3 regions of the Diaphorobacter sp. LI3 genome follow, and region 1 is predicted to be linked to each of the others. Evidence: predicted binding sites of a transcription regulator. Region 1 holds the regulator's gene; each other region holds the start of a gene.

Region 1 (3,273 bases):
TCGCGGATCACACCGGAGTCGGCACGCGCGCCCAGCACCAGTTGCAACGCGTCGATCAGGATCGACTTGCCGGCTCCGGTTTCACCGGTGAGCACGGTGAAGCCGGCATGCAGGTCCAGCTCGAGCGATCGCACGATCACGAAATCGCTCAGGGCGATCCGCCTCAGGGCCATGGTCAGGAACCTCCCTCGTACCAGCCCAGCTTCTTGCGCAGGGTGGCAAAGTAACTCCAGCCGCGCGGGTGCAGAAAGCACACCCGGTGCGCGGAACGGCGCACCAGTATGCGGTCGCCATGTTGCAGCGATGCGAGCGACTGCATGTCGAAGTTGGCGCTGATGTCGCGCCCGCCGGCCACCTCAATGGCCACCTCGGTCGCGTCGGAAAGCACGATCGGCCGGTTGGACAGGGTGTGCGGCGCGATCGGCACCAGCACCCAGCCGGGGATCGATGGGTGCAGCATCGGGCCGCCCGCAGACAGGGCATACGCCGTGGAGCCGGTGGGAGACGCGACGATCAGGCCGTCGGCGCGCTGGTTGGAAACGAATACGCCGTCCACCTCCACGCGCAGCTCCACCATGCCGGAGGTGGAGCCGCGGTTGACCACCACGTCGTTGAGGGCCAGCGCCTCGAACACGCACTCGCCACCGCGCATCACGCAGGCTTGCATCAACGGGCGCACGTCTTCTTCGTAGTCTCCGTGCAGGATGGGCGTGAGCGCGTCCTGGTACCCCTCCAGCGGAATGTCGGTAATGAAGCCCAGCCGCCCCTGGTTGATGCCCACCAGCGGCGTGCCGTAGCCGGCCAGCCGCCGGCCCACGCCCAGCATGGTGCCATCGCCGCCTACGACCAGGCACAGGTCGCATTGCCGGCCGATCCCCTCCACATCCAGCGTGTGGTATTGCGTGAGGCCCGTGTGGGCGGCGGTTTCGGCCTCCAGCGTCAACTCGCAGTCCTGCTGGGTGACGAACTGGGCAATGCTCTCGATGATCTGCCGTGCGCTGTCGGACGCTGAAACGGCGCCAGGCCCCGGGTATTTGCCTATGACTGCAACGCGGCGGAAGATGGGCTTCATGCAGAAATTACATCATTAAAATGATTCAATGCTTGATGACCGCTCCAAGTTGTTACTCAAGGCCTTGGTGGAACGCTACATAGCCGAGGGGCAGCCGGTCGGCTCCAGAACCTTGTCGCGGGCATCAGGGCTTGAATTGTCGCCCGCCACCATACGCAATGTGATGGCAGACCTGGAGGACCTGGGGCTTATTGCCAGCCCCCACACCTCCGCGGGCCGTGTGCCCACCGCCAAGGGCTATCGCCTGTTCGTCGACACCATGCTCACCGTGCAGCAGGAGCAGTTGCCGACAGTCCAGCTCATGCCCGAGCAGCCGCAGAAGGTGATCGCCAACGCCGCCCACCTGTTGTCGAGCCTGTCGCAGTTCGTGGGGGTGGTGATGGCGCCGCGGCGCGCCTCGGTGTTTCGCCACATCGAATTCCTGCGGCTGTCCGAGAAGCGCTTTTTGGTGATCATCGTCTCGCCCGACGGTGATGTGCAGAACCGCGTGATCTTTACCGAGGTCGATTACTCCCAGTCGCAACTGGTGGAGGCCGCCAACTTCCTCAACGCCAACTACGCGGGCCTCACCATGGAGCAGGTGCGCGAGCGCCTGAAGCTGGAGGTGGACAAGCTGCGCGGAGAAATCGCGGCGCTGATGCAGGCCGCGGTGAGCGTGGGCTCGGAGGCCATGTCGGGGTCGCAGGACGAAGTGGTGTTCTCGGGCGAGCGCAACCTGCTGTCCGTGAGCGATTTTTCCAGCGACATGAGCCACTTGCGCCGTGCGTTCGACCTGTTCGAACAAAAGACGCAGATCCTGCGCCTGCTGGACATTTCCAGCCGGGCAGAAGGGGTGCGCATCTTCATTGGCGGAGAGAGCCAGGTGGTGCCATTTGAAGAGCTGTCCGTGGTGAGTGCACCCTATGAGGTCGACGGTCAGGTGGTGGGCACCCTGGGCGTGATCGGCCCCACGCGCATGCCCTATGACCGCATGATCCAGATCGTGGACATCACCTCCAAGCTGGTCTCCAACGCCCTGAGCCACCGGAAGTAGCCCCTACAATACGCGCCGCTGCGCCGCCTACGAGGCAGGGCAGCGCACCCCTTGGGGCGTTAGCTCAGTTGGTTAGAGCAGAGGACTCATAATCCTTTGGTCGTTGGTTCAAGTCCAACACGCCCTACCAAGTAGAAAAGGAAATCCTGCTATCAGTACGGTAGCGGGATTTTTTCTTTGGGGGTTCATGTAGCCATCAGGCAATGGTTTTGGGTGGCTTGCCGTCAGTTCACCCATCGCTGTCGATCGACCTCTAGTCGCTGGACTTTTCCCCGAAGCTCGATGCCGGCGAGTATTCACTGGCTGCGCTGACACCGGAACTGATCGCCAAGTACCGCGACGACCGACTCTCTGACCTGGATCGCAAAGACTCCAAGGGCAAAGCCTTTCCCCAAGGACTCAGTGTTTAGCTTGGAAGCTTCGCGATTACCTTGATTTCGAACTGGAAGCCGTAAAGCCAGGTTACGCCGATACCGGTCAGCGTGGGATAGGGGGCCTTGCCCCAATAGTCCGGCACGATCTGCCAAATGCGCTCGAAATTCTTCTCGGGATCCACTACGAACACCGTCACGTCGACTACGTCGTCAAAGCTGCACCCGGCTGCCTCCAGCACAGCGTTCAGGTGAGTGAAAGCGAGGCGGACTTGAGATTCCAGATCGGGCTCTGGCGTGCCATCTCCACGGCTGCCCACTTGGCCCGAGACGAATAGAAAGCCGTTGGACCGGACCGCTGGTGAGTAGCGGTTCTTCTCGTAAAGAGCTTGGCGGCCTGGCGGGAAGACAACGTCGCGTGGAGGCATGGGGATATCTTTCATTGGTTAAAAGAATCCACTGTAGACACGGGATCTGTTCGGATAAACAGGAAAGTATCATCAACACTGTTTGCAAAATCCGGACAATCTCCTGACCTCGATGGATCGTTTCGACGCTATGGTGGCCTTTGCTCGCGTGGTAGAGACACGCAGCTTTACCCAGGCCGCTCAAACGCTGCACATGAGCAAAACTACGGTAACTCAGCTTGTGCAGCAGTTGGAAGCGCGTTTACGGGTCAGGCTTTTGAACCGCACCACCCGCAAAGTGAACGTGACGGCCGAAGGTGCCGCCTATTACGAACGTGTCGTGCGTCTGTTGGGTGACCTGGATGATGCGGAGACCAGTCTGACCAGTGC
Region 2 (3,273 bases), 1.8 Mb from region 1:
ATCGCGACCGTCTTCACGGGCACGCAGATCAACGAGGCGCTGTACGACGAGCTGGAGGAAGCCCTGCTCATGGCCGACACCGGGGTGAAAGCCACGCAGCACCTGCTGGAGGACCTCAAGCGCCGCGTGAAAGAAACCAAGACCACCGAGCCTGCTGCCGTAAAGGGACTGCTGGCCGATGCGCTGGCCGACCTGCTGCGGCCGCTGGAAAAGCCCCTGGTGATCGGCGAGCACACACCCACCGTGATCATGGTGGCCGGCGTGAACGGCGCGGGCAAGACCACCTCCATCGGCAAGCTCACCAAGCATCTGGCCGACCATGGCGAGAGCGTGCTGCTGGCCGCCGCCGATACCTTCCGCGCCGCGGCGCGCGAGCAGTTGGGTGTCTGGGCCACGCGCAACACGGTGGAGATCGTCAGCCAGGAAGGGGGCGACCCTGCCGCCGTGAGCTTTGACGCCGTTACCGCCGGCCGCGCGCGCGGCAAAGATGTGGTGCTGGTGGACACTGCCGGCCGCCTGCCTACGCAGCTGCACCTGATGGAAGAGCTGAAGAAGATCCGCCGCGTGGTCACCAAGGCCGATGCCAGCGCCCCGCACGAGGTGCTGCTGGTGATCGACGGCAACACCGGCCAGAACGCGCTGGCGCAGGTGCGCGCGTTCGACGACGCGCTTCAACTCACCGGCCTGATCGTCACCAAACTGGATGGCACGGCCAAGGGCGGCGTGCTGGCCGCCATCGCGCAGGAGCGGCCCGTGCCCGTGTACTTCATTGGCGTGGGCGAGAAGGTGGAAGACCTGGAGACCTTCAGCGCACGCGAATTCGCCCAGGCCCTGCTGACCTGAGATAGTTACCCCCTGTGGGCGGATGCAGGCGGCATCCGCCAGTCATGGCTTCAACGCGGCGCTTGACCAGCCCCGGCTATCGAGGCCGGGCCCACCTGCTGCGCCACCCACAGCACATAGTCCTGCTCTGCCTGCACGGCGTGGGTGAGCAGTTGCGGCACTTCGTAGGGGTGCTGGGCACGCAGCCATTCCCGTAAGGCGGGCGCGGCAGACAGCAGCGTCTTGCACACCAGCCGCCACTCTGCTTCCGCCTGCTGTACCCCCTGCCAGACATAGTGCGAGGTGATGGCCTCCACCTGCACGCAGGCGGCCAGGCGCGCCTGGACAGCGCCGCTGGCCAGTCGGTGTGCGGCGGCGGCGTCGCCCACGGTGGTGGTCACAACGGCGATCTGTGCGTCTCGGGAAGAGGTCATGATTGAAGTCTGGCACAAGGCGTACCTGCACAATGGACCCTTGACGCGCGGCGAAGCAGCCCCACCTGCGTTTTAAGGGCCGTCGTTGCGCCTCTTGGTGGTTATTTCCTACATCCGTAGGGGAACTATGCCTTTAGCACTCTCTCCAATGGAGTGCTAATATGATTTGCATGGAAGAAAGGACTACCGATATGGCACTCCAGACTGCAACCTCCGTGACGACCCTCGCGCCCGCGAACCCGTGGGCGCTGGTTCCCCCGCTGGGCAACCTGGACGCCTATATCTCCGCCGTCAACCGCCTTCCCCTGCTCACGCAGGAGGAGGAGCAGCGCTACGCGCGCCAGCTCAAGGATGACAACAATGTCGAGGCTGCCGGCCGCCTGGTGCTGTCGCACCTGCGCCTGGTCGTGTCCATCTCGCGCCAGTACCTGGGTTACGGCCTGCCGCATGGCGACCTCATCCAGGAGGGCAACGTGGGCCTGATGAAGGCCGTCAAGCGCTTTGACCCTGACCAGGGCGTTCGCCTGGTGAGCTACGCCATGCATTGGATCAAGGCCGAGATCCACGAGTACATCCTGAAGAACTGGCGCATGGTCAAGGTGGCAACGACCAAGGCGCAGCGCAAGCTGTTCTTCAACCTGCGCTCCATGAAGCAGGGCTTCAAGGCCGACGCGCTGGACGCCGACACGCACCGCGAAACCTTATCCGATCACGAGATCGACCTGGTGGCCGAGCAGCTCAACGTGAAGCGCGAGGAAGTCATCGAGATGGAAACGCGCCTGTCCGGTGGCGACGTGCTGCTGGACCCCGCTCCCAGCGACGATGGCGAGCAGGCCTTTGGCCCCATCGCCTACCTCGCCGACGCGGGCCATGAGCCCACCGCCATGATCGAGTCGCGCCAGCGTGACGCGCTGGCCACGGACGGTATTGCCACCGCCCTGGACAGCCTGGACGCACGCAGCCGCCGCATCGTGGAGCAGCGCTGGCTGCAGGTGAACGACGATGGCTCGGGCGGCATGACACTGCACGAGTTGGCGGCCGAGTACGGCGTGAGCGCGGAGCGCATCCGCCAGATCGAGGTGGCCGCCATGAAAAAGATGAAGAAGGCGCTGGCCGAGTACGCCTGAGCCTTCGCCCAGCAGCCCGGATCGCGGGCAGATAATCCAGGCGCGCAGCCCTCACCGGCTACGCGCCTTTTTCTTTGCCGGCGGGGCCGCACCTGGCTGCCCGGCCCAGACTGGAGATCGCCACCCATGTTCCCCCACCCCCTCGCCCGCCGCGGCCTGCTGGCACTGGCCCTGGCTTCGGCCTGCGGCGCCGCCGTGGCCCAGAAGGATGCCGCGCCCGCCACCCCCGGCTGGCCTGCCAAGCCCCTGCGCATCATCGTGGGCTTCCCACCGGGTTCTTCGCCCGACCTGACGGCGCGCACCTTCTCCGAGCCACTGTCCCAGGCCCTGGGCCAACCCGTGGTCGTGGAAAACAAGGTGGGTGCGGGCGGCAACATCGGCGCCGATGCGGTCGCCAAGGCGCAGGACGGCCACACCATCGGCCTGTTCATCAACGGCAACCTGACGATCGCCAAGCTGCTCAACGCACACGTGCCCTACGACCCCGTGAAGGATTTCGCGCCGCTGTCGCTGATCGGCGTATCGCCCCTGGTCCTGACCGCTCCCGTGAACCAGCCCGACGTGCCCGCGGGCGCCGACGCACGCGCCTTCCTGCAGGCCGCGCGCACCGCGGGCGACCGCTGGAGCTACGGCACCCCCGGCGTGGGCACCGTGGGCCACCTGGGCACCGAGCTGCTCAAGGCGCGCACCGGCATTGCACCGGTGCACGTACCCTACCCCGGCTACCCGCAGGTGGCCACCGCCATGCTGAGTGGCCAGTTGCAAATGGCGCTGCTGCCGCCCGCGCTCGCGCAGGCCCAGGCACGGGCAGGCAAGCTGCGCCTGATCGGCGTGACCTCCGCGGGCCGCAGCACGCTGGCGCCTGAGGTGCCCAGCCTGGCGGAGGCCGG
Region 3 (3,273 bases), 170 kb from region 1:
AGGTCATCGTCATCGTCGGCTCGGCCTTCCAGGCGCGCACACCCAAGAACCCGTTCACCTGGCACGAACGCGAAGCCATGCTGCGCGGTGCTCTGCCCGAGGGCGACCGCACGCGCCTCACCGTGCTGCCGGTGCGCGACTACTACAACGAGGCGGTGTGGGTGGAAGCCGTGCGCAACGCGGTGGCGCGCCACAGCCCGCCGCAGGCGCGCGTGGGACTGGTCGGCCATTTCAAGGACGCCACGAGCAGCTACCTCAGCGCCTTTCCGGGCTGGGAATTGATACGCATGGAGCGCCAGGGCCGCATCGACGCGACCGCCATCCGCGACGCCTACTTCGGCGCCACACCCGCCACCGTGGCCCATGCGCTGCAGCCGCTGGCGCCCATGCTGCCGCCCGCCACGCAAGCGCTGTTGGAGCAATTCGCCCACACGCCGCACTTCGCCACACTGCAGCAGGAATGGCAGATGCTGCGCGGTTACCGCGCCGCCTGGGCAACGGCGCCCTACCCGCCCGTGTTCGTGACCGTGGACGCGGTACTGCGCTGCCAGGACCACGTGCTACTCATCCGCCGCGCCAACGCACCAGGGCGTGGCCTGCTGGCGGTGCCCGGCGGCTTCATCGAACAACGCGAGACGCTGTGGCAGTCCTGCCTGCGTGAACTGGCAGAGGAAACGAATTGCGCCCTGCCCGAGGCCACGCTGCGCGCGGCGCTGCGCAGTGTGACGGTGTTCGACCACCCCGACCGCAGCCAACGCGGCCGCACCATCACCCACGCGCACTACTTCGACCTGCAGGACGCTCCGCTGCCCCCGGTGCAGGCGGCTGACGACGCGGCGCATGCCGAGTGGGTGGCCATCGACCGGCTCGCGGGCATGGAAGAAGCGTTCTTTGAAGACCACTTTCACATGCTGGACCACTTCTTGCGCCTCACAGTCCACTGAGGCGGCCGGAGAAGTGCGGCTGCCCTCCGCACTTCCGCACCTTGATCGCAGGCCCTGCCGACACTGCGGCCTTGAAACTGTCACGAATGCCTCTATCATTAGCACTCGAAACAGATGAGTGCTAACAACACCGCTGTGTCAGTTCCCTGCGCCCGCGTTGAGGGCGCGTTGTTTGATGTCGCAATCCTTTTTGTTATCAGGAGAGATGCAATGAATCTTCGCCCCCTGCACGATCGCGTGATCGTCAAACGTATCGAAAGCGAAACCACGACCGCCTCGGGCATCGTGATCCCCGACAACGCTGCGGAAAAGCCCGATCAAGGCGAAGTGCTGGCCGTTGGCCCTGGCAAGAAGAACGACAAGGGCGAGCTGATCGCCCTGAACGTGAAGGTCGGCGACCGCGTGCTGTTCGGCAAATACAGCGGCCAGACCGTGAAGGTCAATGGCGACGAGCTGCTGGTGATGAAGGAAGACGACCTGTTCGCGGTCGTCGAGAAGTAATCCCTTCTGGTCAACTCATTTTTCATAGCTGCCTGCGCTTGATAGACCAGCGTTGGCAGCCCATTTGATTCAAATTTGTAGGAGCCAAAAATGGCAGCAAAAGACGTAGTGTTCGGCGGCGAAGCCCGCGCTCGCATGGTTGAAGGCGTGAACATCCTGGCCAACGCGGTCAAGGTGACCCTGGGCCCCAAGGGCCGCAACGTGGTGCTGGAGCGCTCGTTCGGCGCCCCCACGGTGACCAAGGACGGCGTGTCCGTGGCCAAGGAAATCGAACTGAAAGACAAGCTGCAGAACATGGGCGCGCAGCTCGTGAAGGAAGTGGCTTCCAAGACCAACGACATCGCTGGTGACGGCACCACCACCGCCACCGTGCTGGCCCAGGCCATCGTGCGCGAAGGCTCCAAGTACGTGGCCGCCGGCCTGAACCCCATGGACCTCAAGCGCGGCATCGACAAGGCCGTGGCGGCCCTGGTGGAAGAGCTGAAGAAGGCCTCCAAGGCCACGACCACCTCCAAGGAAATCGCCCAGGTGGGTTCGATCTCCGCCAACTCCGACGAGTCCGTGGGCAAGATCATTGCCGACGCCATGGACAAGGTGGGCAAGGAAGGCGTGATCACCGTGGAAGACGGCAAGTCGCTGGAAAACGAGCTGGAAGTCGTGGAAGGCATGCAGTTCGACCGCGGCTACCTGTCGCCCTACTTCATCAACAACCCCGAGAAGCAGTCCGCGATCCTGGACAACCCCTTCGTGCTGCTGTTCGACAAGAAGATCAGCAACATCCGTGACCTGCTGCCCACGCTGGAGCAAGTGGCCAAGGCTGGCCGTCCTCTGCTGATCATTGCTGAAGATGTCGAAGGCGAAGCCCTGGCAACGCTGGTGGTGAACACCATCCGCGGCATCCTGAAGGTCGTGGCCGTGAAGGCGCCCGGCTTCGGCGACCGCCGCAAGGCCATGCTGGAAGACATCGCCATCCTGACGGGCGGCAAGGTGATCGCCGAGGAAGTGGGCCTGACGCTGGAGAAGGTGACGCTGGCCGACCTGGGCCAGGCCAAGCGCATCGAAGTGGGCAAGGAAAACACCACCATCATCGACGGTGCTGGTGCCGCTGCCGACATCGAAGCCCGCGTGAAGCAGATCCGCATCCAGATCGAGGAAGCCACCAGCGACTACGACCGTGAGAAGCTGCAAGAGCGCGTGGCCAAGCTGGCCGGCGGCGTGGCCGTGATCAAGGTGGGCGCTGCCACCGAAGTCGAGATGAAGGAAAAGAAGGCCCGCGTGGAAGACGCCCTGCACGCCACCCGCGCTGCCGTGGAAGAAGGCATCGTGGCCGGCGGCGGCGTGGCACTGCTGCGCGCCAAGCAGGCCGTGGGCAACCTGTCCACCGGCAACCCTGAGCAGGACGCCGGCATCAAGCTGGTGCTGAAGGCTGTCGAAGCGCCCCTGCGCGAGATCGTGGCCAACGCCGGTGGCGAACCGTCGGTGGTCGTGAACGAAGTGCTGAACGGCAAGGGCAACTACGGCTTCAACGCAGCCAACGACACCTACGGCGACATGCTGGAAATGGGCATCCTCGACCCCACCAAGGTGACCCGCACGGCCCTGCAGAACGCCGCTTCCGTGGCCTCGCTGCTGCTGACGACCGAAGCCATGGTGGCCGAGGCGCCGAAGGACGAGTCCGCAGTCCCCGCCATGCCCGGCGGCATGGGCGGCATGGGTGACATGGGCATGTAATTGCCAGGACCCTGCCTGCGCCCTGAAGGCGCAGGCAGCACCCAACCCGCAAGCAGTGCTTGCGGGTTTTTTTTCGCCTGCGTGTGTGGCGGGCGAC

Evidence for each region. The regulator HrcA, encoded in region 1, represses chaperone genes, less so after heat shock. The targets are predictions, from matches to a motif close to TTAGCACTCNNNNNNNNNGAGTGCTAA.
Region 2: a site for HrcA is predicted at 1,390-1,416, ahead of rpoH (RNA polymerase sigma factor RpoH). Genes of this name have one in related genera too.
Region 3: a site for HrcA is predicted at 1,043-1,069, ahead of MRB47_RS16940 (co-chaperone GroES). Genes of this name have one in related genera too.

What each region holds. Positions count from the first base shown of each region.
Region 1 is NZ_CP094346.1:3,445,651-3,448,923, reverse strand. It holds gene recN (DNA repair protein RecN) at 1-173, opposite strand, end outside; gene MRB47_RS16110 (NAD kinase) at 176-1,072, opposite strand; gene hrcA (heat-inducible transcriptional repressor HrcA) at 1,101-2,105, shown strand; tRNA gene MRB47_RS16100 (tRNA-Ile) at 2,159-2,235, shown strand; gene MRB47_RS16095 (Rid family hydrolase) at 2,512-2,904, opposite strand; partial or broken gene MRB47_RS16090 (LysR family transcriptional regulator) at 3,017-3,273, shown strand, end outside.
Region 2 is NZ_CP094346.1:1,043,783-1,047,055, reverse strand. It holds gene ftsY (signal recognition particle-docking protein FtsY) at 1-843, shown strand, start outside; gene cutA (divalent-cation tolerance protein CutA) at 894-1,256, opposite strand; gene rpoH (RNA polymerase sigma factor RpoH) at 1,448-2,383, shown strand; gene MRB47_RS04865 (Bug family tripartite tricarboxylate transporter substrate binding protein) at 2,510-3,273, shown strand, end outside.
Region 3 is NZ_CP094346.1:3,618,251-3,621,523, forward strand. It holds gene MRB47_RS16935 (bifunctional nicotinamide-nucleotide adenylyltransferase/Nudix hydroxylase) at 1-944, shown strand, start outside; gene MRB47_RS16940 (co-chaperone GroES) at 1,155-1,445, shown strand; gene groL (chaperonin GroEL) at 1,536-3,176, shown strand.